3 regions of the Micromonospora jinlongensis genome follow, and region 1 is predicted to be linked to each of the others. Evidence: riboswitches for the same ligand, from Rfam matches in the RefSeq annotation. Region 1 holds a riboswitch; each other region holds the start of a gene.
What was found. Region 1 has a riboswitch for cobalamin ahead of HNR22_RS07425 (acyl-CoA thioesterase). Riboswitches for the same ligand answer to the same signal wherever they lie in the genome.
Positions count from the first base shown of each region.

Region 2: it holds a riboswitch for cobalamin, as region 1 does, so the genes downstream of both, HNR22_RS01490 (CbtB domain-containing protein) here and HNR22_RS07425 (acyl-CoA thioesterase) in region 1, are expected to answer to the same signal.
Region 3: it holds a riboswitch for cobalamin, as region 1 does, so the genes downstream of both, HNR22_RS01535 (ribonucleoside-diphosphate reductase subunit alpha) here and HNR22_RS07425 (acyl-CoA thioesterase) in region 1, are expected to answer to the same signal.

Region 1 is NZ_JACCHK010000001.1:1,744,798-1,755,101, reverse strand. It holds gene HNR22_RS07460 (helix-turn-helix transcriptional regulator) at 1-1,116, opposite strand, end outside; gene HNR22_RS07455 (hypothetical protein) at 1,472-1,669, shown strand; gene HNR22_RS07450 (cupin domain-containing protein) at 1,683-2,816, shown strand; gene HNR22_RS07445 (copper resistance CopC family protein) at 2,881-3,447, opposite strand; gene HNR22_RS07440 (Dyp-type peroxidase) at 3,470-4,684, opposite strand; gene HNR22_RS07435 (copper chaperone PCu(A)C) at 4,708-5,307, opposite strand; gene HNR22_RS07430 (copper resistance protein CopC) at 5,373-7,418, opposite strand; cobalamin riboswitch at 7,550-7,764, shown strand; gene HNR22_RS07425 (acyl-CoA thioesterase) at 7,954-8,397, shown strand; gene HNR22_RS07420 (hypothetical protein) at 8,533-9,216, opposite strand; gene HNR22_RS07415 (helix-turn-helix domain-containing protein) at 9,751-10,304, shown strand, end outside.
Region 2 is NZ_JACCHK010000001.1:467,667-477,970, forward strand. It holds gene HNR22_RS01470 (GH92 family glycosyl hydrolase) at 1-3,264, shown strand, start outside; gene HNR22_RS01475 (phosphotransferase) at 3,359-4,018, shown strand; gene HNR22_RS01480 (histidine phosphatase family protein) at 4,358-4,954, opposite strand; gene HNR22_RS01485 (CbtA family protein) at 4,951-5,721, opposite strand; gene HNR22_RS01490 (CbtB domain-containing protein) at 5,712-5,915, opposite strand; cobalamin riboswitch at 5,951-6,096, opposite strand; gene HNR22_RS01495 (ABC transporter permease) at 6,750-7,757, shown strand; gene HNR22_RS01500 (ABC transporter substrate-binding protein) at 7,798-8,850, shown strand; gene HNR22_RS01505 (ATP-binding cassette domain-containing protein) at 8,850-9,668, shown strand; gene HNR22_RS01510 (FadR/GntR family transcriptional regulator) at 9,699-10,304, opposite strand, start outside.
Region 3 is NZ_JACCHK010000001.1:479,468-489,771, forward strand. It holds gene HNR22_RS01515 (enolase C-terminal domain-like protein) at 1-11, opposite strand, end outside; gene HNR22_RS01520 (MBL fold metallo-hydrolase) at 277-1,068, opposite strand; gene HNR22_RS01525 (alpha/beta hydrolase) at 1,065-1,859, opposite strand; gene HNR22_RS01530 (helix-turn-helix domain-containing protein) at 2,123-3,088, opposite strand; cobalamin riboswitch at 3,338-3,554, shown strand; gene HNR22_RS01535 (ribonucleoside-diphosphate reductase subunit alpha) at 3,747-6,083, shown strand; gene HNR22_RS01540 (ribonucleotide-diphosphate reductase subunit beta) at 6,140-7,135, shown strand; gene HNR22_RS01545 (MerR family transcriptional regulator) at 7,183-8,097, opposite strand; gene eno (phosphopyruvate hydratase) at 8,216-9,481, shown strand; gene HNR22_RS31125 (arsenate reductase ArsC) at 9,518-9,925, opposite strand; partial or broken gene arsB (ACR3 family arsenite efflux transporter) at 10,010-10,304, opposite strand, start outside.

The DNA of each region.
Region 1 (10,304 bases):
CGCCAGTGCCTGCCACAGCGGGACCGGAGTCCGTGTGGCCACCAGTGCGACAAGTTCGGTGACCCGGCGGGCCGCCTGCGTGTCGCCGGCGGCCACCGCCACGCGGACCAGGCGGGGGCCGAACTGCGGCACCGGCAGGAGCGACCGCACCGACCGGTGCAGGTCGGCGACGATGCTGTCGAGGAGGCTCGACGGCTCGCTGAGGTCCGGATCGCGCACGGCGACGCAGAGGGCGGGAGTCCACACCGTACTGTCCGGCCACCGTCTCCGGGCGAGGCAGGCCCGGAGGACGGCGCGCGCCGCGTGGTGATCGCCCCGGCGGTGGTGCACCTCCGCGATGACAGTGACCAGCAGGGCACGTGTCTCCTGGCTGATGTTCAGCGAATCGGATCCGAGCCTGGTGGCCGCGAGGGCGGCAGCCTCGGGCAGCTCGCCCACCGCGACCATCCGCAGGCAGTCCAGGGCGGTCAGGGTGCCGCTGAACGGCGTACCGCTCGACGTCGTGTCGTCGAAGGCCTGACCGGTCGCCGTCCGGGCGTCCTGGTGCCGGCCCAGGCCGAGCTGCACCAGGATTCCTTCGGCTCGGACCGGGGTGGCGTCCCGTCGGGCCGCCCTGGCGTCCGGGTCCATAGCCGTCAGGACGGCGTGCGCGCCGGGCAGGTCCCCGTGCGACAGCGCGCGGGCGGCCCGCCCGAGGGCGAGGTGGCGGGCGGATGACCGGTCGCCGGATGTGGCGTGCGCGGTGCCCGCCTCGCGCAGCAGGGCATCGGCGTCCGGATGTCCGGTGCGGGCAGCGATGGTGGCGATGACGGCAAGCAGAGTGGCTCGGCTCGGCGCGTCCAGCCGTTGGTTCAGCGACTCCCGTAGGCCCGCGAGGGCGATCGACGGTGGCTCCAGCGCCGCGATCTGTGCCAGGCGACCGAGCAGCAGGGCACGGTGTCGCTCACCGCGGTCATTCGCGGCGATCTCCACTGCCAGGACGCGCAGTGCAGCCTGGCCGCGCCCGTCGAGCCGGAGCTGATCCGCCACGGCGAACAGCCACCGTTGTCGTTGCTCGGCGTCGGCGGCGATGTCGTCAGCCGGGGTCGCTCCGGCGTTGAAGGATGATTCGGACAATGGCGTTCTCCCCGGTGGTTACCCGGCGCGTCGAAATGCCGTCCTGGGACCGAGCCTAGCCATGGCGGCAGAGGCGGGCGACCAGATCGCCGAACCGGCTTGCTTGCGCCGAATGGCCCACCCCGTCCGGGATTCGATGTGCCGGAATGGCGCGATCACGTGATGCGACGGCGCCGGCCCGGCCCCGATCATCGAAAGCATGGTCCACTCCACGCCGCCCCTTGATCGTTGGCTGCCGCGCAGCGCAACGCGTCGGCCCGACTGCTACTCGACAGCCAATGATCGGCGCGAGCACCCGGGGCGGACCGGGCTTCCGGGCGTGCACCGGCTCCGGGTCGTACTGCTTACTCTTGTCGTGTTCGCCAGCACCGGGGCGGGTGGCCACGCTCCGCCGTGGACCCGCCTGGTGGTGGTGGCGACGGCGGTGGCGGTTCCCGCCGCGATCGCGGTCCAGTACGGATGGTCCTCGGTACGCACCCTGCTGGGGCTGCCGTCCCGGGCACGCCTGCGAGGCGGATCCGTGTCCGCGCCCGAGCCGGCCCAACCGGAGTGAGGAGACAGCGATCATGGCGAACAGCGACCCCCAGCCGCGACGTGGCGACCAGGGCGGCCCGCCCATCCCGGGCCGCAACATCGAACTTGAGCGGCAGAATCCCGATCTGGTGGTGCCGCCGACGACCGACAGTCGACTGGTGCCCAATCTGAAGTTCTCGTTCTCCCAGGCGCACACCCGGGTGGAGAAGGGTGGCTGGACCCGCGAGGTCACCGCCCGGGATCTGCCGATCGCCACCCAGTTGGCCGGCGTCCAGTTCGGTCTGGAGCCGGGCGGGTACCGCGAGATCCACTGGCACCAGCAGTCGGAGTGGGCGTACATGCTCAGCGGCAGTTGCCGGATCAGCGCGGTCGACCACGAGGGACGCAACTTCATCGAGGACGTGAAGGAGGGCGACCTGTGGTTCTTTCCGCAGGGCGTACCGCACAACATCCAGGCGCTGGACGAGGGCGCGCAGTTCCTGCTCGTCTTCAACGACGGGGCGTTCTCGGAGAACAACACCTTCCTGCTCAGCGACTTCTTCGCCCACACGCCCCGGCACATCCTCGCCAAGAACTTCGGCTGGACGATGGAACAGATGGAGAACCTGCCCGAGCGGGAGAAGTACATCTTCCAGGGCGACGTTCCACCGCCCCTGCAACAGGACCGGGTGGTCAGCCCCACCGGTGACATCCCGCGCAGCTTCAAACACCGGATGACCGCCCAGACCCCGCAACGCTTCCGCGGCGGGACGGTACGGGTCACCGACTCGACCAACTTCGCCGCGTCCGTGACCACCGCCGCCGCCCTCGTCGAGGTCGAGCCCGGGGGAATGCGCGAGCTGCACTGGCACCCCACCACCGACGAGTGGCAGTACTACATCTCCGGCACCGGTCGGATGGGCGTCTTCGCGGCCCAGGCCGCCGCCCGGACGTTCGACTTCCAGGCCGGCGACGTGGGCTACGTGCCGTTCGCGTACGGGCACTACATCGAGAACACCGGCGACGAACCGCTGGTGTTCCTGGAGATGTTCCGGCACCCGCGCTTCGAGGACATCTCGGTGATGCAGTGGATGGCCAACACGCCCCACGAGATCATCGCGGACACGATCAACGTGCAGAAGTCGATGGTCGACGCCTTGCCGACCACAAAACAGACGGTGGTCTGACCACTGTGACCGGCCCTCGCGGATCAGCTTCCGACGGGTGCCGGAGAGGCGAGAGCGGGTCGGGTCAGCGACGGGCGGCCCGCCGCCACAGCAGCCCAGCCGCCACCACGACGAGAGCGGCCAGCACGGCACCCGCGACGAGCACGCCCGCACCCGGGCCGCCATCGGTCTTCACCGCGCCGACGGCGGACGGGGCGGCGGCCGACGTACCGGGGTCGGCGACCGGCGCGGCGCTGGACGCCGGGTCGGCCACCGTGAACGAGTACGACCCCTGGACCGGGTGCCCATCGGCGGAGACGACCCGGTAGGCGACCGTGTACGTCCCGTTCGGCAGTGGGTCGGTCACCTGGACCGTGCTCTTCACCCCGACGACCACCGGGTCGCCGGTGGCGAGCTTCCGCCTGGCGGCGTCGGTGAGCACGATGGTGGTGAACGTCGGGTCGAGCGGCTGCATGAATTCGAGGGTGACCTCGGGCGGTGCGCTCGGCACTGTCGCGTCCCGGGCCGGCGTCGCCGACTTGAGCGAGTTGTGCGCCCAGGCCGGGGCGGCCGGGACGAGCAGTGCCACGATGACGGCGAGCACCGCCGCGCCGAGCCGGACGGCGGTGGGGCGGGACGGCGGCACGGTCATGACGAGTCTCCGGTTGGCGTGATCATCCGAGCACCTGCTCGCCGATCCAACCGTCCGGTGGACATCCGGGTGGGATGGCGAAGACGGCGGACCCGATCGGCGTGGTCCATTCGTTGAGCAGGTCCCGGTCGGCCAACCGGCGTTGGATGGGCAGGAACTGCCTGGCGATGTCGGCCTGGTACGAGGTGAAGATCAACCCGCTGTCGGCGTGGCCCTGGGCGGTCGGCACCCCGTCGTAGTTGTAGGGCCGGCGCAGGATCTTCAGCCGGTCGTCGGTGACATGCGCCCGGGTCAGGTGCGAGAAGTCGGGGATGACGGTGAGCCCGTCGGGGCCGGTGGCGGCGAAGTCGGGCTCGTCGTGCTCGGCGGTGCCGGTGAGGGGAGCGCCGGTGTCGAGCCGCCGTCCGACGGCGAGTTCGCGATCGGTGCGGCCGAGCAGGTCCCAGGTCTCCATGTTCATGCTGATGCGCCGCACCACCAGTGTGGTGCTGTCGCGCAGCCACGCCGGGCCGTCCGGCACCCAGAGGGCGGTGTCCAGCGGTGTGCCGGGCCGGGGGTTGGCGGTGCCGTCGAGCTGGCCGAACAGGTTGCGTTGGGTGTGGCCGCCCGGCTCGACGCCGGGGCTGCGCCGGAAGCCCTGCTGGACCCAGCGGACGGTGGCGAAGGGCCGACTGTCCTTGATCAGGACTCGTTGGGCGTGGGCGACGGTGATCGCGTCGTCCGCGCAGATCTGCAACAGCAGATCACCGCCGGACCAGGCCGGCTGGAGCCGGTCGACGCGGAACGACGGCAGATCGACCACCGAGGCGGGCCGCCGGTCGTCGACGCCGGCGGCCCGGTACAGGCCGGGCCCGAAGCCGAAGGTCACCGTCAGTCGTGCCGGCAGCAGCCCGAGTTCGGCCTCGGTGTCGGCCAGAGCGGGTTGGCCCCGGCTGAGCCGGGCCGCGTCGTCGGTGAGCAGCCGCAGCATCCGCCCCAGCGCGGCCCGGTCGGTGCCGGCCCGCAGGGTCAACGCGACGAATGCCGCGTGGGCCTGCGGTTCGGTGGCCACCCCGGCCTGCCGGGCGCCGTGGAACGGCTCGACCAGGCCGCCGACGGTCGCCGCCAGCGTCGTGTCGGCAGCGCTCGCCGCCGGTGGCCTGGTCTGCCCGGCACGGGTCGCGGCGATCGTGGCCCCGCCGGCCACGGCACCGCCGACGGCGAGAGCCCCGCCGGTGAGCAGGCCACGCCTGCTCACCGGCCGGACGGGTGACGTCTCGGTCACGATGCCGGGCTCATGCTCATCCCCGGCGTAGCGCTCATGCCGGGCATGGGCTCGCCGTGCCCGGGGGCGTAGCTCTCCTGCGCGCCGGTGAACGGCTTGGCCACCGCGCGGAACTGCTGGGTCCTGCCGTCGGCGAAGGTCAGGGTGAAGGTCACCTCGTCACCGGCCTGGACCGGCTTGGTGAGGTTCATCAGCATGAGGTGGTCGCCACCGGGCTCCAACGCGTGCGTGCCCCTGGCCTTGATCACGATGCCGCCCTGCTTCTGCCGCATGACCATCGTGCCGTCCTTCATGGCCATCTCGTGCAGCTCCATCGGCGACACCGAGGTCGTGGCGCTGGTGAGGGTGACATCGCTGTCGCCCTCGTTGACCAGCGTCCCGAAGGCCGCCGTCATCCCCTTGTCGGCCGCCTTGACCCACGGGTCACGAATGCCGATCACACCGGCGTCCGGGTTTGCCGAGGCCGACACGGACGGGCTCGGCTGCGCTGCCGACGAAGAGTCGGACGCGCCGCAACCCGCGGCGCCCACCGCCAGGATGGCGGCGGCGAGGACGGTGGCCGAGCGGCGTGAACCGAGCGGGCTGGTGGTGCGCATGTGTTCTTCCTCCGTTGATTGCTGCTGGCTGGATGGTCGGCCGCAGCAGGGAGAAAGTTCCGGTCTCAGGGCACGTTGATCGTGAACTCGGCGGTGTGCACCTTGCCGGCGACCTGGAAGTCGAAGAACGCCCGGTACCGGCCCGAACTCGGGGCGGTCAGCCAGAACTTGACCGACCCGTCGACCAGCTCCAGCTCGGGGTGGACGTGCACGTACCCGAGGTCGCCCTCCCGGACGACGACCAGGTGCCCGTACGCGCCGAGGTACCGCTCCAGCGCGGGTGCGTTGACCTGGAAGTGCATCGGCGCCGTCACTCCCACCGTCGGGGTGCCGTTCATCGACACCGCGTACGGCCCGGCCGTCGCCTGGGCCTGCACCGGCGGCAGCGCGGTCGGGGTGTGCGCGCCGGGCACGGTGTGGTCGACGCCCAGCACGAGAGGGACCTGTGTGCCGTTGGTCGCGGTGACGGAGAAGTCCGCGTAGACGCGGTAGCCGCCGGGCCGGGCCAGCGTCACCGGGACGCTCCAGGTGCCGTCGGGCGCCATCGTCGGGTGCAGGTGCTGGTAGCCGGACAGGTCGCGGCCCACCACGATCAGGTGCAACGGCTTGTCGTGTACGACAGCGAAACGCGTCGCCGGCTGCCGGTCGGTCCCGACGATGCGGAAACGGTAGTCCGCGCGTACACCAAGCGGTTGGGACCGCTCCAACGGTTGCAGGGCGTACCCACCGGCGCTGACCGTCGTCCCGGTCGCCAGCGTGTCGCCCGTTGCGCCGTCACCGCGATGCGTGTGCGGCCCGGTGCCCGCCGGGTGTTGGTGCCCGTCGGTCGCGGACTCCGCCTGCCCCGGGGCAGGCGGACCACCCGCGGCCTGTCGGGCGGTGCCGCCCGTCGGGCTCTCGTCGCCGGTCCCGACGCGAGCCAACCCGAACCCGGCCAGCAGGGCGATCACCAGCCCACCGACGAGCAGCGCCAGATGGGTGTTGCTCAGCCGGGACCCGGGTGTCACGGCGGCGAGGTCCGCGTCGGGCCTCGGGTCGGGGTCGACCGTCGGCGCGCCGTCCGTGGTGGCGGAGGCCTTCGCCGCCTGATCGGTCGCCGTCGAATCGACTGCGACGCCCGTGCGGGCCGTGACGACCGCGTTGCTCTTGCGTGCCGCCGGCACGGTGGTGGGTCGCCGCTTGTCGCCCGTGGTCTGCGCCACGGTCGCCGCGCCGACCGTGCCACCGTTGGCCCTGCCACTGCTGGCCCTGGCACCGCTGGCCTTGCCGCCGCTGGCCTTGCCCGCGGCGGCCTTGTTCGTGGTACGGGCACCGCCGCCGCGTCGACCGGAGGTCGCCGACGAGGTACGGCCCCGGCCGGTGGCTCTGCCTGTGGAAGCCGATCGGCGACGCCAGAAGAAGAACCCGGCCACCGCCCCGACCGCCACCGCCAAGCCGGCCCAGGCCAGTGCTCCGGGGCCGCTTTCATCGCTCGACCCGGTCGGCGGGGCCGCCGCAGCCGCGGACGGCGGGGCCGCCGACTCGACTGCGGTGGTCGGAACCGCTGAGCCCTGCCCAGATGATCCGTGCTGCTCGGTGGCGGCCACCAGCGCCGGGTCCGGCTGCGTCGACGGCGCACTCCACCCCTGCGGCGCTGCCGTCACCCGCCCGTTGTAGCGGAAGGTCAACGTGCCCCGCACGGTGTCGCCGTCCGAGGCGACCGACAGGTAGCTCACCGAGTACTGGCCCTTGGCCGGCAGGTGGGAGACGGGCACCACCACGGGGAACCCCGTCGTGTACTCCCGTGGCTCGAACTGTCCGTTGACCAGGAAGTACTCCCGCACCGGCTTGTCCAGCGGCTTCGGCTCCCCGTACGACCAGCCGTTGTCGACCCGGACGCCGCCCGGTGCGGTGATCGTGAAGAACGCGTTGGCGGCGGCCTTCTCGGTGAAGTAGAGCCGCACCGACGTCAACGGCTCGTTCACCGTGGCGCCGCTCGCTGGCGTGGACATGGCGAGAGTCCCGTGAGCTGCGGCGGGTTGGGCGGACGCGAGGAGGGCGACCGCCGAGGCGAGGAGGAGCGCGAGGAGGCCCGAGACCACCCGCCCGCAAGTCTGAGGGAGACGACGCATTTGAATATCCTCACCGCCGTGAGACTTTTTTCAAGAGGTGGCGATCTTTTTCCTCAGATGGCAAAAGTTGACGATGAGGACGCCGTGCCGCCGCAGCACGCCGCGCCGAATGGACGGAATCCCTGGCCAGCTATGCTGCCGACGGCGCTGGTTCGCCCCGTCGTGACCGACTGGGCGTCGTAAGAGGGAACCCGGTGGAAATCCGGGGCTGCCCCGCAGCGGTGAGTGGGAACGACCGCCGTCATCAGCACTGGGCCAGCAGGCCTGGGAAGCGACGGCCAGTAGGGGACCGGCGCGACCGGTCAGGCCCGCGAGTCCGAAGACCTGCCGGCGCCGCGTACACAACCGTGTGCGCTGCCGTCGGCCTCGCGGGTGGGCTGAGCGGGTGACGGGCCGTGCGTGTGGCGCGTCCTCGTCAGCGTGTGCCCGCGACCCGGCGGTGTGGTTTCCCGAGGGACGGACTACCGCTGTGCACGACACCACCACGATCGCCGGCCGAGCGCCGTCGGCGTCGCACCTGACCCTGTCGCAGATCATGGACCAGCACCACACCAACCTGATGGGTACGGTGCACGGCGGCCGGATCCTCAACCTCATTGACTCCGTCGCCGGTGTGGTCGCCGCCCGGCACTCCGACGGGCCGGCGGTGACCGCCGCCATCGACGAGACCGCGTTCCTGCGCGCGGTACGGGTCGGCGACGTCGTGCACGTCGACGCCCGGATCACCTGGGCCGGCCGCAGCTCGATGGAGGTGGCCGTCAAGGTGACCGCCGACCGGTGGGACCGTGCGGTGCCGCCCACCGACGTGGCCACCGCCCACCTGGTCATGGTCGCCATCGACGACGACGGTCAGCCCCGTACGGTGCCGCCGCTGCTGCCGGAGACCGACGGGGACCGGCGTCGGTACCGGGAGGCGGAGATCCGTCGGGAGCACCGGCTGGCGCTACGGCGCGCGCTGCTCGACGGCGCCGACGGCTGAGAAGCGCTCGGTCCGTCCGTCGCGGCGCTGGCCAGTCCGAGGAGCAGCCCACCCCCCAGGAGGGCGGGTCGGCGGCAGACGGGATGGCAAGGTCAGCGGGGTGGGGTTGGACCCACAGCACGGTCGCCGCCGCGATTATCGGTCCCACCGATCGGCGTAGGGTAGGACAAGCAGCCGGATGTAGTCGTGTAATTCGATCGACGCGTCGTGCTCCCGCAGTACGGCCGGCGCGTGTCGTAGCACCCACAGCGACAGCGTCGGGCACCACGTGTCCTCGTTGTGCCAACTCGACCAAGGGAGCGCATCGCCCAGCAGGTCGTCCATCCACTCATCCACGGCTGTGACCAGCCGCCGCCGCGCCACCGCGTCGACCAGCAACTCTGCCCAGATAGCCAACCACGGGGCGAGCTTGGTGGTGGCCTCGGCGAGGAGTGTTAGGGCCTCATGGGCGGGCACCTTTGCATCGGGCTCGACCAGGACGTGCAGCCACCAGGCGTCCACGAATTCCCGCAGGGCGTCCTGTTGTCCGGTGGGCCACTCCTGCCAGCGGCCGGCGGTGAACAACAGCCCAAGGCTCTCCATCCCGGCCATTGGCTCTACGCGGCCCGCCACGAGGCTCTGGGTCAGTTGGGGCAGGATCCGGCGCAGCAGCGGGCCGGGGTAGTGCCAGTCTGTGGTCCAGTACGTGCGGCGGAGCAGGTCGTCGTCAAGCGGCACGTCCGGGGTCTTGAGCAGTGCCAGTTCCTCCGCGCTGCCCCAGTGACACTCGCAGTTGGACTCCTGCCGGTGGGCCGTCATGCCCTGGAACGTGGCGGCCACACCCGCCAGCGCCCTATCCAGGCGGCCGCTTACATCAGTCCGATCAGGGATCATGGCGAATCCGCCTTCGAGGACTCCGGAGGCGTATCACCTGCCGAAGAGAAGGATCTTAGAGCCATACGAACCCCGCGCGTGCCTGGGGTCAAGGAGGCTTGGGCTGGGTGACCAACTGGGTGACGACGGGTGCGGGCAGCGCCGGACGTCCATGGACTCTGGTGGACCGTTGAGACAGCTCAGCCCTGCTGCTTTGATGACGGCTATCAGACTGTCGACAGCAACAGTGACAGCACTGGCCTCGAACGAGGACCGCCGCGGACGGCGAAGTGCGGATCGCCGCCCGAGGTCGCGTGCGAAGACGGATGTCGCCGCACGAAGCGCCCCGAACTTACAAGCGAGGAGGCCAGGGCTTTGGGCGTCGGCGTGGAAGGCGACGCGCGGCGTGTGAGGGGTTATGAGGCGGCAGGCAGGCCGGTAGCGTTGGGTGGCGGCGGCCTGGGCGCCGACGGTGCGTCCCGCGCTATGAGGAGGTCCGGGATGGATTTCTTGCCGGAGTTGACTTTCGGACAGCGGTTGAAGGTCTACCGGGAGCGGTCCGGGAAGACCCGTGCGGTGCTCGGGGGGTTGGTCGGGCGCAGCGCCGAGTGGGTCAAGGCAGTGGAGACCGATCGCATCTTGCCGCCGCGCATTCACATGCTGGATCGCATCGCGCGTGCTCTCAAGGTCGACGTGTCTGCCTTGGCCGGGGAGTTGAGCGCCCGGTCTGCTGTCGTCAACGGGCCGGAGCATCCGGCGCTGGCGTCCGTCCGTGACGCCGTGAACCGCTTCGCGATTTCTGACGAGGCTTCCCCGGAGTCGTTGACGAGCCTGAGGGAGCGGCTTGCGATGGCGTGGCGGGCGCGTCATCAGGCGTCGGATCACCGCACGGTGTTGGGCGGGTTGTTGCCGGGGATGCTGCGCGACGTGCAGCGCGCCGCGTTGGCGTACGAGGGTGATGAGCGTCGGCAGGCTCAGGCCCTGTTGGCCGAGACGTTCGGGCTGACGCAGATGTTTCTTGCCTACCAACCCGCCGCCGAGTTGTTGTGGCGGGT
Region 2 (10,304 bases), 1.3 Mb from region 1:
CTGGCCCAGGCGTACCTCACCGGGGTCAAACTGCCGGACCCGCTCGCGGCGTACGACGCGGCCGTCAAGGACGCGACCGTCGCGTCCGGGCGCAGCGCGGTCGGGCGCAAGGGCATCGAGACGTCACTGTTCCTCGGCTACACGCCGACCTCCACCGGGGAGTCGGTGTCGTGGGCGCTGGAGGGCTTCATCAACGACTACGGCATCGGCAACATGGGTGCGGCCCTCGCCAAGGACCCGGCCACGCCGAAGTCGGAGCGCGCCCGGCTCAAGGAGGAGTCGCGCTACTTCCTGGAGCGCGCCCGCAACTACGTCCACCTCTTCGACCCGAAGTCGAAGCTCTTCCAGGGTCGCGACGCCGCCGGTAACTTCCTCGCCGGCGACCCGCTGGACTGGGGTGGCGTCTACACCGAGACCAACGGGTGGAACTTCGCCTTCACCGCCCAGCAGGACGGTCAGGGTCTGGCCAATCTGTTCGGTGGGCAGAAGGCGCTGCGGGACAAGCTCGACACGTTCTTCTCGACCCCGGAGAACGCCGACCGCCCCGGCGGGTACGGCGGCGTCATCCACGAGATGATCGAGGCGCGTGCGGTGCGGATGGGTCAGCTCGGCATGAGCAACCAGCCGTCGCACCACATCCCGTACATGTACAACTTCGCCGGCGCACCGGCGAAGACCCAGGCGACGGTACGGGAGATCCTGCGTCGCCTCTACGTCGGCAGCGAGATCGGCCAGGGCTACCTGGGCGACGAGGACAACGGCGAGATGTCGTCGTGGTACATCCTCAGCTCGCTGGGCATCTACCCGCTGCAGGCCGGGTCGTCCGAGTGGACCATCGGTTCGCCGCAGTTCACGAAGATGACAGTGCGTCGCACCACTGGCGACATCGTCGTCAACGCGCCGAGCAACAGCACCCGCAACGTCTACGTGCAGGACGTCAAGGTCAACGGCAAGAAGCAGCGCGGTCTGTCGGTGGACGTGGCCGCACTCGCCAAGGGCGGCACCATCGACTTCCAGATGGGCCCCAACCCGTCCTCCTGGGGCAGCGGCAGGAACGACGCGCCGCCGTCGCTGACCAAGGGTGACCAGGCGCCGAAGCCGTTGCAGGACACCACCGGCCCCGGCCTCGGCACCGCGACCGCCACCGGTGGTCAGGACGCGTCGAAGCTGTTCGACGACTCGTCCACCACGCAGCTGACCTTCACCTCGGCGACCCCGCAGATCTCCTGGGCGTTCCGTGGTGGCAAGCAGAAGCCGACGTACTACACCGTCACGTCGGGGGCGAGTGCGGGCGATCCGGCGGACTGGCGACTGCAGGGCTCCAACGACGGCATCACCTGGACCACCGTGGACTCCCGCAGGGACCAGGTGTTCCGGTGGCGCAGTCAGACCCGCCCGTACACGATCGACAAGCCGGGCCGGTTCGCGCAGTTCCGTCTCGCGGTCACGAAGACCGTCGGCGCCGCGCAGACCAGTCTCGCCGAGATCGAGTTGCTCGCCGGTGGCGACGTGTCCATCGGAGGCGGCGACATCGCGGTGACCGCCGCGGGCAGCGTGCACGCGGCGTCCGGCGTACCGGTCTCGGTACCGCTGGCGTCCGTCACCGGGGGCACCGCGACCGGTTACCGGGCAACGATCGACTGGGGTGACGGCACGCCGGTCACCGAGGGCACCGTGACGCTGAGCTCGCGGGCCGTCTACAACATCGGCGGGTCGCACACCTACGCCACCCCGGGCTTCCACCAGGCGAACGTCACGGTGACCGACGGCGAGAGCCAGAGCTCCGCGACGGTCGGCGTCGAGGTGGCGTACGCCCCGACGTCCGGCCTCACCGCCGCGTTCGACACCGTCTGCGTCGGCGACGAGGGAGTCCTCGCGGCGGACTGCGACGCCAAGTCGTGGGCGTACTCGCGGGCCGCCCTGGCGGCGGGCGGTGCGACGCAGGGGCAGCGGCAGCAGGTCCCGGGGACCGCGTTGCAGTTCACGCTGCCGATGATCCCGGCCGGGCAGCCGGACAACGCCACCGGCAACGGTGCGACGGTCCTGCTCGACCTGCCGGAGGACGCGAAGAGCATCTCCTTCATCGGCGCCGGAACGCAGGGCAACCAGAGCACCACCGGCACGGCGAACTTCAGTGACGGCAGCACGGCCAGCGTCCCGATCCAGATGAGCGACTGGACGCTGGGCGGCAACGCCAACGCCAGCCCGTCCTACGGCAACATCATCGTTGCCCGGACGGCGTACCGGCTGCACGGCACGAGCCGGGACGGCGCCCAGCCGTTCCTGTTCGCGACCGCGCCGTACCAGATTCCGGCGGGCAAGACGCTGGTGTCGGTGACCCTGCCGACGCAGACCGGTGACCCTCGCTCGGCGGGCCGGATCCACGTGTTCGCCGTCGCCAACGACGGCACGCCGGCCCCCGCGCTGGCCACTGTCGCCCCGAAGGACCAGACGGCGAACGCCGGCCAGGCCCTCGCGGCGAACCTCGGCTCGGTGACCGGCGGCGTTCCCGGCACGACCGGCTACCGTGCCCGCGTCCAGTGGGGTGACGGCACGGCTCCGGACGACGTCACCATCGGTGCGTCCGGTGCGATGAGCGGTCAGCACACCTACTCGCGGGAGGGCACCTACACGGTGCACGTCACCGCGTGGGACACGCTGTCGAGCAGCACCGAGGCCTTCACCGTGACCGTCGCGCGGGGCGGTTCCCAGCCGACGATCGCGCTGTCGGCGGCTGGCCCCGTCACCACCGGCGGCACTGTCACCGTCGACGGCAGTGGGTTCGCCGCCGGTGAGCAGGTGACCGTCAGCGTCGGCACCGACCCGGCCCGGACCACGAAGGTCGCGGCCTCCGCGACGGGCACGGTCCGCGTCTCGGTCCCGACCTCCGGTGACGCACAACCCGGCCGGTACGCGGTCACCGCGACGGGCGCGTCGACGCGGACGCCGGCCACGGCCACCGTCCAGGTGACCGGGCAGGCCCAGGCGCCGAGCTACCAGCCGCGGGTGGCACTGCTGACCACCTCGGGTCCGCGTGGTACGTCGATCGCCATCGACGGTTCCGGGTTCGTTCCGAACGAGGCGGTCACGATCACCGTCGGGAACGGCCTCGCGGTCAGCACGGTGCGCGCGAACGGTGACGGTGTCATCTCGGGCGCGACGGTCAGCGTTCCGGGTGCGGCGAAGGCGGGCGCGACCAGCGTCACGCTGAGCGGTGAGAAGTCGGCGACGAAGGTGTCCCGGCCGTTCACCGTCACCGGCTAGCACTGAGCCGGGGACAGCGCAGCAGGGTGGGGCGGGCCGTGATCACGGCCCGCCCCACGCGCTTGTCGCGCAACCACTGTTAGCGTCGTCTGCCATGGCCGATCACGCGCTGCTCGCCTCGGGGCGCGACGCCGACGTCTACGTGCTCGACGAGTCGCGGGTGCTGCGCCGGTACCGGCAGGGTGGGGACAGCGCGCCCGAGGCGGCGTTGATGGCGTATGTCGGGGTCGCCGGCTACCCGGTGCCCGTGGTGTACGACGCCCAAGGGCCCGACCTGGTGCTCGAACGACTCGACGGCGAGACTCTCCTGGCGTCGATGCTGGCCGGACGCACCGCCATCGGCGCGGCCGCCGACCTGCTCGTGGGCCTGCTCGACCGCCTCCACAGCCTGCCGGCCCGGTTCAGCGTTGACCCGTCGGACCGCGTCCTGCACCTCGACCTGCACCCACAGAACGTCATGGTGACCTCGCGCGGGCCCGTGGTCATCGATTGGCGCAACGCGGCCGAGGGACCGGCAGACCTGGACGTGGCCATGACCGCTCTCATCCTCGCCGACGTGGCGGTCAGCCCGGACCCGCAGCTCGCCGATCTTGCCCGGGACGGCCTCGACGCCTTTCAGCGACGCGCGCAGCCACCCCGGGCCAGCCAACTACGGCGTGCGGTGGGTCAGCGCCGGGTCGACCCGGCGCTGACCGCCGTCGAGAAGTCCGCCCTGGGCCGTGCCGCCGCACTGGTCCATACTCGGGCGGGCTGAAGCAGACCGTCCGGTCGGGCTCAGCGGCGCGGCAGCAGCGCGACGCCGGGCCTCTCATCGCGCTGGCCCGGCGACGGTGTATTGCTTTCAGGCGGCATACCTCGGAGTCATATCTATACCTCTGAGGTATATCGCTCTCCGGGCCGTCCACCCGCCGCTCAGCTCACTGCGGGCCCTGGATTCATGACCACACCATCGCGGAGTCGACCCACCTCGGCTCCGCGCCCAGCGCGACACCGCCGCCAACAGCACCCTCCCGGTCCGGTACCTGTCGGCGCCGGTGTCGGCATCGTGGCCGCCGGCCGCCTGGGCGCGGCGGCCCGCGCCGTTGGCGTGACCTCAACCTGCTCGCGGCGCGCACAGTCGGAGTTGCCAGCGCGTGCCCTGGCTGGTGAGCCGGATGATCGCCAACGGCTCCACGTCCAGCTGCCGGTACGTCGCCATTGGCAGGCCGAGGGCGTGCACGACCGCGACCCGGATCACCAGCGGGTGGGTGACCGCGATGACGCGCCCGCCGGCTCGGTGCTGCTCGTCCAGCCAACTGCCGACCCGATCCCGCACGGCCGCGACGGACTCACCGCCGTGCGGTGCCGAGTTCGGTGTGGACAACCAGTCGTGTAGGGCCTGCGGGTGCGTGCCGGCGATCTCTTCGAGCGACCGTCCGGTCCAGTCTCCGTAGTCGCAGTCGGCCAACGCCGTCTCGATCGTCGGCAGCAGACCGAAGGCGGCGGCGGTCTGCCGGGCCGCCGCCGCTGGGCTGCACAGGCAGGTGTCGTGCATGCCGAGGTGCCCACGCCGGTCCGGATCCGCGTGGGCCTGGGCGAGGGTGGCGCGCAGACCGCCCTCGTCCAGACCGTCGTCGGGCCCGCCGAAGCGGGCCCGACGCAGGGCGGCGGTGTGACCGTGGGCGACCAGCCGGAGGCTGGTGACGGTCATGTGCTGGGCAGGGCGGCGGCGGCCTGACGGCGTCGATCGTGGTGCATCAGGGCCGCGAACAGCAGGCCGATCCCGGTCCAGAGCACCACCTGGGTGCCGAGGGAGGCCAGTCGGAAGTTCCACAGCAGCGTCGCGGGGAAGTCGGTGGGGACTTCCTGGAACGAGGGAAGCACCACGTAGGACGCGACGGTGACCAGCAGAAAGCCGCCGACGGCCGCGGCGACGCGTTGCCACAGTGGTGCCTGCGCGCCGACCGACCGGTAGCCCAGCGAGCCGGCCCACACGGCCACCAGACCGAGCACCACCATCAGCAGGTAGGTGACGGTGCGTTGGTTGATGGTGGCCGGGTCGCCGACCGCCGGGGGGTTCGCCGGGTACTTGAGGAACGGCACGATCACCGCGCCGAGCAGCGCCGCACCGGCCAGCAGCAGGCCGGAACGCCCGTCGTCGTCGGTCCGCCGCCGACGGGCCAGCAGGACGTACGCCGTGGCCAGCAGACCGCCCATCGCGGCGCCGAACAGGCCGGTGGCCAGGAACAGCCCGCCGCGTTGGCCGCTCCGGGTGACCAGGGCCTCGTCGTGCTGGTGCCCGCCAGCGGCGGGTTCGGCGTGCGAGGCCGCCTCCTCGATCGCGATGGCTGCCTCGACGTGCGGTTCGCCGGCGACGTAGGCGAACGTCCCGGCGAGCAGGCCAGCGATCAGGCCGGCGAGCAGGCCGCGGACGAGGACGGCGAGGAACGGGGGAGCGGTGGTGGCGTTCAGTGGCACGGAACACCGAGCAGGTGCCGGCCGTCGTGCATGAGCTCGTGCAGGTACATACCGCTGCGCGACACCGCACCCTGGTCGAACGCGACGAGGTAGGCCAGCAGGGTGAGCGCCACGACGGTCGCCAGGACCGTCCACAGAAGACGCGTGGTGCCAGCGGGATTCACCAACGGCTGGCTGGACGTGGAGCTGGACATATGATCACGAACCTCCCCGGGGATGACGCGTCCCCATCGCAAGGCTGCGGACGACCGAGCGTCCTGGCTCACGGGCCCCATTTGAGGTGGGGGAACCGCTCACAGTGGCGCGACCGCGCCGGAATCACACCGGCTTCCCTCGCGTCGCCGCAGATAGTGGGTCGACGGTATCGGTGCCGCCGCAGGCGGTCAACCCGGCCCCGCAACGGGTGAGGCACCGGCGCCCGAGGCTTCAGCGCCGCCCGATTCGTCTGATCAAAACCCGGCCGCCGTCGGCGGGCATCCTTCGCCGCGGCCGAACCCGACGCGACGGCGAAGCTCTCCGGGCTGGTGGCCGGGGTGAACGGCGCGGCCTGGACGACGGCGGACCCGCGGCCCGCTGTCGAGCACGCGCTCGACTGTTCGGCCCGGGTCTGCTGATTCTTGGCTCGGACCGGCCGGTCTGTCTGCTCGCCGCCCGGTACACCGGTTGGGTTCGTGAGGAGGCGAGCGCGGCGGGCGTCGAAGACATAGCATGTTATCGATAACAATCGGATTGTGGTGCGTTGGCTCGCGGGGCGGCCATCGACAACAGGTCATGCCGTTCTGATCGGACATAGGGCTCCGAGGGCTCGCGTAACGACGACAAAACATGGTCGCAAGACCTTGGCAACACACGCACGTGCATGGCATGGTAACGCCTGATCAAGGGAAACATCCGACCTATCTCCGTGGGTGGCGCGGGCCCGAGCCCGTCTCTCCCTGCCGAGGAGGCTCGGCCGGTCACCGGTGCTCCGCTCGCCGACGGCTCTCCCGTCGCGTGCGGCGCCACGCTTGGGGAGGTCAGGGCCGACGATGAGCACCGTCGAGGCAACCACCGGCACGCAGCACGGCACGCCCAGCGACTGGTTCCGGGAACGGATCTCCCACGCCGTCTCCGAGCTGACCGCCGCCACCGCGCTCGTCGTGCTGTTCATCGTGTTGACTTTCGCCAGCCCCTACTTCCTGACCGCGGACAACCTCTTCAACATCGGGGCGCAGACCGCGGTGATCGCCATCATCGCCACGGCGCAGACGATGGTCATCATCACGAGGGGCATCGACCTCTCCGTGGGATCGGTCGCCGCGCTCGCCGGCGTGGCGGGGGCGATGGTCGTACGCGACCTCGGCTTTCCACTCTGGGCGGCGACAACGGTCGCGATCGGCGTCGGCGCGCTGGCCGGGCTGCTCAACGGGCTGCTGGTGACCGTGGCTCGGATCCCACCGTTCATCGCGACGCTGGGAACGATGTCCGTCGGACGCGGGCTCGTCTTCATCATCACCGGGGCGGTCGGCGTCTACGGCCTGCCCCGATCCTTCCAACTGCTCGGCAACGGGGAGATCGTCGGCATCCCGTTCGCCGTGGTGATCACCGTACTGGTCGCCGTCGGTGTCGCCTTCCTGCTCTCCCAGACCCGCTTCGGTCAGTACACGTACGCGATGGGCTCCAATCTGGAGGCCGCACGCCGGTCGGGCATCCGGGTCGGGCGGCACCTGACCGGCGTGTACGTGCTGGCGGGTGTGCTCGTCGGGCTGGGCGGCATGATCGCGGCCTCGCGGGTCAACTCCGGCCAGCCGAACTACGGGATCTCGCTGGAGCTCGACGTCATCGCCGCCGCGGTCATCGGTGGGGCAAGCCTGTTCGGAGGTCAGGGCCGGATCGTCGGGACGATCATCGGCGCGTTCCTCATCGCCCTGGTCCGCAACGGCGCCGTCCTGCTCGACATCAGCATCCACTACCAGCAGGTGATCGTCGGCCTGATCATCTGGGCCGCCGTCTACTTCGACCAGTACCGCCGACGGCGGCTGGAATCACGGGGTTGACATGCCATTCCGAGAGTCCGAACGAGGAAGGACACACACCATGGCACACACCACCACCAGCCGGCGGACACGCGGGCCACTCCTGCGCGCGCAGGCGATTCTGGCCGTGGCCGCGGCGACCGCTCTGCTCAGCGCCTGCGGCGGGGTCGAGGTCCGGGACGGAGGCGACGGCGCGACCAAGGACGCGAGCGGGCCGTTGAAGCTCGCTGTGGTCCCGAAGGCGGTCGGGGCCGACTACTGGAACACGGTGAAGGCGGGCGCCGAGTGCGCCGCGCAACGCGCGGGTGACGTCACCGTCCAGTGGGACGGGGTGACCACCGAAACCGATGTCGAGGGTCAGGTCAACCTGATCCAGAACTACGTCACCAAGAAGGTCGACGGCATCGTCTACGCGGCCACCGACTCCAGTGCGTTGGCGCCCGCCACCGACAAGGCGCTCGCCGCGAACATCCCGGTTGCGATGATCGACTCTGGCACCAGCCCGCAGCCGTCGAACGTGCCGCTGTTCGCCACCGACAACCGCGCGTCGGCCACCGAGGCGGCGAAGCTGCTCGCCACCGAACTCGGCCCCGGCAACCACGAGGTGGCGCTGGTCGAGTTCCAGCCCGGGTCGCAGACCAACACCGAGCGGGTCGACGGTTTCAAGGCCGGCCTCGCCCAGTATCCGAACCTGAAGCTGGTCGGCCAGCAGCCCAGCCGCAGTGACGTCAACGAGGCACGACGCGTCACCGAGAACATCCTCACCGCCAACCCCGACCTCGCGGGCGTCTTCGCGGCCAACGAGCCGAGTGTGCTCGGCGCCGCGCAGGCCATCCAGGCGGCCGGCAAGTCCGGCAAGGTGGTCATCATCGGGTGGGACGCCGCTCCGGACGAGATCGCCGGCGTACGCAGCGGCCAGATCTCCGCGCTGGTCGTGCAGAACCCGTTCAAGATGGGCTACTTCGGCGTCGACAAGATGGTCAAGCACCTGCGGGACAAGGCGCCGCTGGCGTCGGCCGACACCGGCGTCACGTTCGTCACCAAGGAGAACATCGACTCCGCGGAGATCAAGGCGGTGCTCGAGCCCAGCTGCGCCAACCCCCCGGTGCGGTGATGGGTACGATCCCGACGGCCACCGCCGACAGCGGCCGCCAACCCACCGCCGACGACCCGCCGGTCCTCGAAGCCCGTGGCATCGTCAAGCGGTTCGGGCACGTCGAGGCGCTGCGCGGTGCCGACTTCACGGTCCACCGGGGTGAGGTCGTCGCGTTGATCGGCGACAACGGTGCCGGGAAGAGCACCCTCATCAAGACACTGTCCGGTGTGCACCCGCCCGACGAGGGCGAGATCCGGGTGGGTGGTCGTCCCGTCCAGTTCTCGACCCCGGTCGACGCCCGGCGCGCCGGGGTGGAGACCGTCTACCAGGACCTCGCCGTCGCCGACGACCTCAGCGTGGCCGCCAACCTGTACCTCGGGCGGGAGATCCTGCGCTCCGGGCCGCTGGGTCGGCTCGGGCTGCTCGACAAGCGCGCGATGCGGCTGGGCGCGGCCGCCGCCCTGGACGAGCTGGGGGTACGGATCCCCCGGGTCACCACCCCGATCGCGATGTTGTCCGGTGGGCAACGGCAGTGCGTCGCGGTTGCCCGCGCCATCATCTGGGCGACCAGCGTGGTCATCCTCGACGAGCCCACCGCCGCACTCGGTGTCGTCCAGACCGGGCGGGTGCTCGACGTGGTCCGGCGCGCCCGCGACGCCGGCATGTCGGTGGTGCTGGTGAGCCACAACATGCCGCAGGTGCTTGAGATCGCCGACCGGGTCGAGGTGCTGCGCCTCGGTCGGCGGGCGGCCCGACTGCGCGCCGACGAGGTCACCACCGACGACCTGGTGGCGGCGATGACCGGGAGCACCAGCGTGGAACGCGACGAGCGGTGACCGTGGCCGTCGACCGGGGCGCGCCCGATCTCACCCGGTGCTGGCCTCGGCGTCGTCGGGCAACCCGTACAACGACTCCTCCACCCCGATCAGGTGGTTGGCCATCCGGATGCGGGCCCGATCCGGGTCGCGTGCCGCAAGGGCCTTGAGGATCGCCACGTGCTCGTCGTGGGTACGCCGGTCCGCGCCTTCCTCGTGCAGGCTCCGCCACAGCCGGCCCCGCACTGTGCGCCCGGCGAACGCCTCGATCAGCCCGACGAGCACCGGATTCTCGGCGTGCACCGCGATGATGCGGTGGAAGGCGATGTCGATCTCGAGGATGCGCTCGTGGTCCTGCGGTGACTGGCCGACCATCCGGGCCGCCTCGGCAAGCAGGTCCCCGGCCTGGGCGAGGGCCTCGTCGGTCATCCTGGTCGCCGCCAGTCGGGCGGCCTCGCACTCCAGCAGCCGCCGGACGGTGTGGATGTGCCGGGGGTCGCCCTGGCCCTGGAAGTCCACCACGAAGCCCATCGGAGCCAGCAGTTGCGGCGCGTCGAGGTTGGTGACGTAGGTGCCGTCGCCCTGACGGATGTTGACGATGCCGAGGATCGACAGAGCCGACATGCCCTCGCGCAGCGACCCCCGCGAAACGCCGAG
Region 3 (10,304 bases), 1.3 Mb from region 1:
ATCTGCGGCATGCGCTCCTCGCCCGGCTAGGCAAAAGATCGGATGATCACTCGGAGTATACGGAGGGCGTTTCTGGCGCGTCAACGATGTCGATCGACATCCGATCGGATACATCCGACGTTTCTGCGTTCCATGATCGGCGCTGAGACGCCGGGCCATGCGATCGTCCTCGTCGGGAGGGAGTGGCGGCGCGGTGGGCCCGGCCAGAGCGGGGAAGATTGCCTGCCCAACACACCCAACCCCGGTGTCGGCGAGCCGCCGACACCGGGGTTCCGGTCAAGCCGTGAGGGACGTGGCCACGCCCGTGGTCAGCCAGTTCAGGCTGCGCTGGACCGGCTCCGGCGCGACGGCGAATGCGGCCTCGATCGCCGACCGGTCCTCGGTGAAATGACCCCAGCCCTCATAGTGCACCGGCACCACCGTGTGCGCCCCAACGAGAGTGCACAGCTCGACACCGTCGGTGGCTGTCATCGTGTAGCGCAGCGGACCTGTCAGGCCGAACCGCACCGCGCCCAGGTGCAGCAGCGTGGTGCCGATGGTGAACCGTTCGGCCACCTGCCGTACCCCCCGGTACAGGACCGTGTCGCCGGTGATCCACAGGGCGCCGTGCCGCTGTCCCTGCCAGCGCAGCACGAAACCGGTCACCTCTCCGGCCACCGGTCGGCTCAGCGGGGGTCCGTGCCGGCACGGGGTCGCGGTCACCTCGATGGCTGGCCGGCCGGGCGCGGTCAACTCGGTGCTGCGCCAGGGCCGGAGCCCGGTGGCCGGCGGGCCGACCCGGCGGGCGCCGCTGACGGTGGTGACGACCCGACCGGCGGACGGCAGCAGCGCGCGGCCGCTGTCGTCGAGGTTGTCGGCGTGGTGGTCGTGCGTCAGCAGCACCACGTCGATGTGGCCGAGTGACTCCGCCGGCAGTGCCGGGCCGGTCAGCTTGCGCGACGCGGTGCCCCACCCGAACTTGTACGTCCGGCCCGGAGCGTCGAATGTCGGGTCGGTGAGGATGCGCCAGCCGTCCACCTCGACCAGCATGGTCGGCCCGCCGATGTGGGTGATCCGCAGGTCGCTCACCGTGCGTGCCGCAAGGCCCAGTCGAGGACCTCGTCGGCGATCTCCTGCCAACCCTTCTGGGCCGGTAGGAGATGCGCGTAGCCGTCGTACTCCCGGCGTTCGGTGATGGTGTTCGACTTGTAGTGCTTGGCGTTCGACTCCTGGATCGCCGGCGGCATGATGTGGTCCTCGGAGCCGGAGACGAACAGCAGCGGCGCCCGGTTGTCATTGTGGTAGTCGACCCAGGTGTCCTGGTGCCCAGGCTGGAAGTTCGCCAGCACGCTGCCCCAGAGGATGCCGCCGTTGGCCGGGATGGCATAGCGCTGCCACAGCGCCCGGCCCTCCTCCTCGGTGAACGTGTTGGTGAAGGCGTACTGCCACTCCTCGAACGTCAGCGGCACCACCCTGTGCCGATTCGCCGGGTTCTTCAGCACCGGGAACGTCGACTTCACCTGCGACAGTGGCACCACCCGCACGCCCTCGGTCGGCGCTGAGTTCATCGCGACGCCGGCCGCGCCGAAGCCGTGGTCGAGCAGGATCTGCGTGAACGCGCCACCGGCCGAGTGCCCGATGATGATCGGCGGTGAGTTCAGCCCACGGAGCACACTCTCGTAGTGGCCGATGATCTGCGGCACCGTGGAGTGCAGGATCGGTGTGGGATCGGTGTTCAGGGCCTCCACCTCGACCTCGTAACCGGGGTAGGCGGGCGCGATGACCCGGAAGCCCTTGCTCTCGTAGTGGGTGATCCAGTTCTCCCAGCTGCGTGGGGTGACCCAGAATCCGTGGACGAGCATGATCGTGTCGGGTGCCATGTCAGGCGTCCTTCCAGAAAGAATGTCGAGCAGGTCGCGGCCGAGTTGGTCCCTGTGCGTGTCGGTGGGCCGTGCGGCGCCCCGGGGTAAACCAGCAGACGGGCGTTCTTGATGCGGGCGGCGGATGCCTGCCCGCCCACCGCGAAGGGGACGACCTGGTCGTCGTCGCCTCCCTCACCTTCGCCCCGGACGGTGCGAATCTAACCTCGGCGCTTCGATTTCTGACCGGCTCTGTGTGCACGAACGTTGTCCACAGCGCACGATCAGGACGGCGGCGTCTCCTCGCACGAGCGGCGCCACTGAGCGGGTGAGAAGCCGTAGCGGGCCTTGAACCGTCGGGTGAAGTGCGTCGAGTCCCGGAAGCCCCAACGGCGTGCGATCACGGCGACCGGCAGATGCCGCTTGTCTGGCCGACGCAGATCGTGCCACACGCTCTGGAGCCGTTCGCTGATGATCCACTGCTCGAGACTGATGTCGGCGTCCGCGCAGACCTTGTAGAGGTGTCGCAGGGAGATGTTGTGTGCCGCGGCGATGCGGCCGGGCGTGAGGTCGGGGTCGGCCAGGTGATGGCGGACGTACGTGCGGACGCGGGTGAGGATGGTCTCGGCGAGCACCTGCCTCGCGAGCCGTTCCGTGCGGTCGGCGGATGCCAGCAGCGCCCGGGTCAACTCGATGCTGGTGGTGGTGACGATCGCCGCCGTCGGGTCGGCCGTGATCCGCGCCGGATTCCTGGTGAGGTTCGTGATGTGGTCGGTGACCATGCGGTACAGCGGGCTGGCTCGCAGTCGGTGGATGGCGTGCCGGATGACGTCGATCGGCAGTCCGAGCTGGTCACTGGGAATCTGGATGCAGCCGGCCGCTCCGTCGCCGGACCAGGAGTAGTCGTACGGCGCTGACAGGTCGACGGCGAGGAGCTCGCCCGGCGGAACCACCTGTAGGTGCTTGTGCTGATCGAGGTGGCCGTGGGCGCGTTGCTGCACGGACAGGGCGACGACCGGCATCGCGTCCTGTCTGGCGAGTTTGGCCGTACGCAGCAGGCGGATGCCGGAGGAACGGCTGATGAAGATGTTGCTGTTGCCGAGGTCCCACAGTTCCATCCGGCAGAAGATGTCGCCGTCGGGATCCTCATGGATGACGTGACAGGGCGCCGACGCGTGCAGCATCGCCGTCCTGATGGCCTCGATACGATCCGGAAGCGGTATGACGGCGGTGTCGAGAACGTACGGCATGATTCCGCTTCCACTGTCGGAGCGCCTGAGTCCCCGAGGATAGGCGGAGCAGGGTCGAGCACGGTACCCCCCGAGTCGTCTCCCCGAGGCGCGCCCGAGTGCGGTCACCCCGGTGCCTGGCTGACGGGCGCAACCACGAATCCGCCGCTGAACGGCGTGCCGACACCCGGCCGTGACGGTCGTCACCGGACCGCCGCCGACACGCCCGGGGTCGACATGTGGGGTGTGACAACGCCTGCATCCCTATATATGGTGTCGAGCGCAGCTGGTTCGACCGCTCATCCGGTGTGGTCGAGGCAAGAGGGAACCCGGTGGAAATCCGGGACTGTCCCGCAGCGGTGAGTGGGAACGACCGCCGTCATCAGCACTGGGCCACCAAGCGGCCTGGGAAGCGACGGCCAGTAGGAGACCGGCCAGCCCGGTCGTGCCCACGAGTCCGAAGACCTGCCAGCGCGCCGCGTACCCGCACCCGGGTGGGCGGCGGTCCGAGGCCGCGTGGGACGGCTGACGCCACCTGACCCACGCCGTGCCGGCGTGGCGTCCGTCGGTGTCTGTCTCCTCGCGTCCGGACCACCAGGTCTCGAACTCCGAGGAGCGAGTGGTGACAGTCACCGAGGCAGTCCCGGTCAGCGGCGACGCGACAGTGCGCCGGACGCCGATGCAGGTCCGCAAGCGCGACGGCGCCACCGAACCCGTGGACGTGAACAAGATCGTCCGGGCGGTCGAGCGGTGGGCCGACGACCTGACCGACGTCGACCCGATGCGCGTCGCCACCCGCACCATCAGCGGCCTGTACGACGGCGCGACGACGGCCGAGCTGGACCGGTTGTCCATCCAGACCGCGGCCGAGATGATCGGCGAGGAGCCGCAGTACTCGCGCCTCGCCGCCCGGCTGCTGGCCGGTTACGTCGACAAGGAGGTGCGTCGGCAGGGAATCACCTCGTTCAGCGCGGCGATCCGGGTCGGCCACGCCGAGGGCCTGATCGGAGACGACACCGCCGCGTTCGTCGCCGCACACGCCGCGATGCTCGACGCCGCCGTCGATCCGGACGGCGACCGGCGATTCGAGTACTTCGGCCTGCGTACGGTGGCCGACCGGTACCTGCTGCGCCACCCCACCAGCAGGCTGGTGCTGGAGACCCCGCAGTACTGGCTGCTGCGGGTGGCCTGTGGTCTGTCCACCACGCCCGACGAGGCGACCGGGTTCTACCGGCTGATGTCCAGCCTGGCCTACCTGCCCAGCTCGCCGACCCTGTTCAACTCCGGCACCCGGCACACCCAGATGTCCTCCTGCTATCTGGTCGACTCCCCGCTCGACGAGCTGGACTCGATCTACCAGCGGTACGCCCAGGTCGCGAACCTGTCCAAGTTCGCCGGTGGCATCGGTATCGCGTACTCCCGGGTGCGGTCCCGGGGCGCGCTGATCCGCGGTACCAACGGGCAGTCCAACGGGATCGTGCCGTGGCTGCGCACGCTGGACGCGAGCGTCGCCGCGGTCAACCAGGGTGGCCGGCGCAAGGGCGCGGCCTGCGTCTACCTGGAGCCGTGGCACCCGGACATCGAGGAGTTCCTGCAACTGCGCGACAACACCGGCGAGGACGCCCGACGTACCCACAACCTCAACCTGGCCAACTGGATCCCGGACGAGTTCATGCGCCGGGTCGAGGCCGACGAGCTGTGGTCGCTGTTCGACCCGCACGAGGTGCCCGAGCTGCCCGACCTGTGGGGGGAGCGGTTCGACGCCGCGTACCGCGAGGCCGAGGCGCAGGGCCGGTACGTGCGGCAGGTCCCGGCGCGGGAGCTGTACGGGAAGATGATGCGGACCCTGGCCCAGACCGGCAACGGGTGGATGACCTTCAAGGACGCCGCCAACCGGTTGTGCAACCAGACCGCCGAGCCGGGCAACGTGGTGCACCTGTCCAACCTCTGCACCGAGATCGTGGAGGTGTCCAGCGACGTCGAGACGGCCGTGTGCAACCTCGGTTCGGTGAACCTCGCCGCCCACCTCACCGACGGTGGCATCGACTGGGAGCGGCTGCGCGCCACGGTCCGTACCGCGGTGACGTTCCTGGACCGGGTCATCGACATCAACTACTACCCGACCTCGCAGGCGGCGGCGAGCAACCCCCGCTGGCGGCCGGTCGGGCTCGGGCTGATGGGCCTCCAGGACGTCTTCTTCGCGCTGCGGCTGCCCTTCGACTCGCCGGCCGCGCGGGAGCTGTCCACCCGGATCAGCGAGGAGCTGTACCTGACCGCGCTGGAGACCTCCGCCGACCTGGCCCGCGACTTCGGCGCGCATCCGGCGTATCCGCAGACCCGGGCCGCGCGGGGCCAGCTCCAGCCCGACCTGTGGGGCGTCGAGGGTACGCAGACCGCACGGTGGGACGCGCTGCGCGAGCGGGTCGAGGCGTACGGGCTGCGCAACTCGTTGCTGGTGGCGGTAGCCCCGACCGCGACCATCGCCTCGATCGCCGGGTGCTACGAGTGCATCGAGCCGCAGGTGTCCAACCTGTTCAAGCGCGAGACCCTGTCGGGGGAGTTCCTCCAGGTCAACACCGCTCTGGTACGCGAGCTGAAGGCCCGTGGTCTGTGGACCGACCGGATCCGGTCGGCCATCAAGCGGGCCGAGGGGTCCGTGCAGGACATCGCCGAGCTGCCGGCCGGCGTACGGGAGTTGTTCCGCACCGCGTGGGAGCTGCCGCAGCGCGCCCTGATCGACCTGGCCGCGGCCCGTGCCCCGTTCATCGACCAGTCCCAGTCGCTGAACCTGTTCCTGGCCGCACCGACCATCGGCAAGCTGTCCTCGATGTACCTGTACGCCTGGAAGGCCGGGCTGAAGACCACCTACTACCTGCGCTCCCGCCCAGCAACGCGGATCCAGCAGGCCACCGTCAGCGCCGTCGCGCCCGTCGCCGTCGTCGCCCCGGTGGTGGCCGACGCGGAGGCGCTGGCCTGCTCGTTGGAGAACCCCGAGTCGTGCGAGGCCTGCCAGTGACCGCCGACACCGCCACCGCCGCTACCGCCGACACCGCCGAAACGAGGACCACGCACATGCTGCTCGACCCCGGGATGGACCTCACCCTCCGCCCGATGCGCTACCCGCACTTCTTCGACCGGTTCCGCGACGCCATCCGTAACACCTGGACGGTCGAGGAGGTGGATCTGCACGCCGACCTCGCCGACCTGGACAAGCTGTCGCCGGCCGAGCGGCACCTGGTCAGCCGTCTGGTGGCGTTCTTCGCCACCGGCGACACGATCGTCGCGAACAACCTGGTGCTCAACCTGTACCAGCACGTCAACAGCCCCGAGGGCCGCCTCTACCTGTCCCGGCAGCTGTTCGAGGAGGCCGTGCACGTCCAGTTCTACCTCAACCTGCTCGACACGTACGTGCCCGATGAGACCGAGCGCTTCGAGGCCTTCGCCGCCATCGAGAACATCCCCTCGATCCGTCGCAAGGCCGAGTTCTGTTTCCGCTGGATCGACTCCCTGAACGACCTGCGGGAGCTGCGGTCCCGGGAGGACCGACGGACGTTCCTGCTCAACCTGATCTGCTTCGCCGCCTGCATCGAGGGGCTGTTCTTCTACGGCGCGTTCGCGTACGTCTACTTCCTGCGCTCCCGTGGGCTGCTGCACGGCCTGGCCTCCGGCACCAACTGGGTGTTCCGGGACGAGTCGATGCACATGGCGTTCGCGTTCGACGTGGTCGACACCGTCCGCGCCGAGGAGCCGGACCTGTTCGACGACGACCTCGCCGACCAGGTTCGGCGGATGCTCACCGAGGCCGTCGAGTGTGAGGTGCAGTTCGCCGAGGACCTGTTGGGCCACGGTGTGCCCGGCCTGATCCTGGAAGACATGCGGGAGTACCTCCAGCACGTCGCGGACCGTCGCCTCGCCCAGCTCGGCATCGCCCCGCACTACGGGTCAACCAACCCGTTCGCCTTCATGGAGTTGCAGGACGTGCAGGAGCTGTCCAACTTCTTCGAGCGGCGCGTCTCGGCGTACCAGGTCGGGGTGAGCGGCACCGTCGCCTTTGACGACGACTTTTAGGGCCTGTGTCGAAGTCCTCGGTCGAGCCGAGGACTTCGACACAGGCCCTAGGCGGCAACCGATCCGGGGGCCTGGCGTCGCTTGGTGAGCCACCGCATCACGTGCAGGGGGTGCGACGCCGGGTCCGGAATCGGGTGGAAGACGTGTTCGACCTCGCCGTCGGCGATGATCAGCGTCAACCGCTCGTAGAGCGTCATGTCACCGGCGGCGCGGGTCGGCAGACGCAGCGCGTCGGCCAGCGTCAGCCTCGGGTCGGGGATCAGCGGGTAGGGCAACCGCAGCCGGTGCGCGAGTTCCCGCTGGTATCCGGTCGACTGCGCGGACAGGCCGTACACCCGGGCGGCGCCGGCCGCACGGAGTTCCGCGTGGTGGTCGCGGAACCAGGCGGCCTGCTCGGTGCTGCCCCGGGCGCCATGGACCTCCAGCAGCCCGTTGGGCAGGTCGACGCCCGGCCGCCCGGTCAGTGGGTACACGAAGATGACGGTGCGCCCGTCGCCGAGCGCACCCAGATCGACCGGGCGGCCGTCGGTGCCGTAGAAGGACAGGGATGGCAGGCTGGTGCCGACCAGCGCGGCGGGGTCGGTGCCGGCCGCCGCGCTGCCGGGCACGACCTGGGACGCGGCTGCGTCGAGGCGGGCGTCCAGCGCGTCCCGCTGGGCGGTCAGTTTGCCGATCCGCTCCTGCAGGCCGGTGATGCTGCTGCGGTACGTGGCCACCGCCGCCGCGCACACGTCGGCGTCGTCGGCTCCACCGGCGATCGACTCGACGAACGGGCGGGTCTCCTCGACGGTGAGGCCGAGCGCCATCAACTCGCGGATCTGTGCCACCAGCCGCACCGCGATCGCGTCGTACTCCCGGTAGCCGTTGCCCAACCTCCGGGGCACGACCAGCCCGGCCGACTCGTAGTACCGCAAGGCCCGGACCGTCGTCCCGGTCCGTCGTGCCAGCTCACCCACCCGCATCCCGCGACCCTAAACCCGCACCCTGGGGTACGGGTCAACGTGTCGATCGTCGCGGTGCCAGGACCGCCGTTTCCTGCCAGTCTGGCGGCGAAAAGGCATCGTGAGCAGGGAGTGTGTGATGACGGCAATCAGTCGGGTGCGTGGTCGGCAGATTCTCGACAGCAGGGGCAACCCGACCGTGGAGGCCGACGTGGTCCTCACGGACGGATCGACCGGGCGGGCGGCCGTGCCCTCCGGGGCGTCGACGGGGGCGAACGAGGCGGTCGAGCTGCGCGACGGGGACCGCAAGCGCTTCCACGGCAAGGGCGTCACGACGGCGGTCGGCGCGGTGAACGGTGAGATCGCCGACGCGGTGACCGGGCTCGACGCGGAGGACCAGGCCCTGATCGACGAGACGATGATCGCGCTCGACGGGTCGAAGGACAAGGGTCGCCTGGGTGCCAACGCGATCCTCGCCGTGTCCCTGGCGGCGGCGAAGGCGGCGGCGCTGGCGCACCGGCAGCCGCTCTACCGCTACGTCGGTGGCGTCGGGGCCCGCCTGCTGCCGGTGCCGATGATGAACATCATCAACGGCGGGGCACACGCCGACAACCCGCTCGACTTCCAGGAGTTCATGATCACCCCGGTGGGAGCGCGGAGCTTCGCCGAGGCGGTCCGGATGGGATCTGAGGTCTTCCACACCCTGAAGGCATCGCTCGCCGTGGCCGGTCACCACACCAACGTCGGCGACGAGGGCGGCTTCGCACCACCATTCACGACCGCCGACGAGGCGCTGAGTTTCGTGCTGCGCGCCATCGAGGAGGCCGGCTACGAACCCGGCACCGACATCACGATGTGCCTCGATCCGGCCAGCTCGGAGTTCTTCCGCGACGGCGTCTACGACTACGTCGGTGAGGGGCGCGAGCGCACCGTCGAGCAGCACATCGACCACCTGCTCGACCTGGTCTCCCGGTACCCGATCAGCTCCGTCGAGGACCCGATGGCCGAGGACGACATCGCCGGCTGGAAGCGGCTGACCGCGCTGGCGGGGGAGCGGGTGCAGCTGGTCGGCGACGACGTCTTCTGCACCGACGTCGACCGGCTGCGCGACGGGATCGAGGGCGGCTACGCCAACGCGATCCTGGTCAAGGTCAACCAGATCGGCACGCTCACCGAGACCCTCGCGACGGTGGACGCCGCCCACAAGGCGGGGTACCGGGTGGTGATGTCCCACCGCTCCGGGGAGACCGAGGACACCACCATCGCCGACCTGGCCGTGGGCGTCGGCTGCGGCCAGATCAAGACCGGTTCGCTGTCGCGCTCGGACCGTACGGCCAAGTACAACCAGCTCATCCGCATCGAGGAGGAGCTCGGCGACCGCGCTGTCTACGCCGGCAGCCGCTGAGGCGCCAGTTTGTGCGGGTGCCGTGCCGCCCGATGGTCAGGTCGTCCGGCTCAGCTCGGCGAGGAGCTTCTCCACCCGGGCGCGGATCTCGTCGCGGATCGGGCGGACGGCCTCGACTCCCTTGCCGGCGGGGTCCTCCAGCTGCCAGTCCTCGTAGCGCTTGCCGGGGAAGACCGGGCAGGTGTCGCCGCAGCCCATCGTCACGATGACGTCGGAGGACTCCGCGGTCGCGTACTCCAGAGGTTTGGGGGTCTGGTCGGTGATGTCGATGCCGACCTCGCGCATGGCCTGCACGGCGGCGGGGTTGACCGTCTCGGCCGGCGCGGAGCCGGCCGAGAGGACCTCGACGGTGTCGCCGGCGAGGTGGCGCAGCCAGCCGGCGGCCATCTGGGACCGGCCGGCGTTGTGGACGCAGACGAACAGGACGCTGGGCCTGGTGCTCATGAGGGGTTGCCTTCCGGGTTCCACGGTTGCCGAGGGTGTGGGAGTGAAGAAGCGGCGGCGCGCCCACAGGGACACGTAGACGAGCCCGACCAGGACGGGCACCTCGATCAGCGGGCCGACGACCCCGGCGAGGGCCTGACCGGAGGCGACGCCGAAGGTGCCGATCGCGACCGCGATGGCGAGTTCGAAGTTGTTGCCGGCCGCGGTGAAGGCCAGGGTGGTGGTGCGCTCGTAGCCGAGACCGATGGCCCGGCCGAGAGCGTAGGAGCCGGCCCACATGAGGGCGAAGTACACCAGCAGGGGCAGCGCGATGCGGACGACGTCCAGGGGGCGGCTGGTGATCGCGTCGCCCTGTAGCGCGAACAGGATCACGATCGTG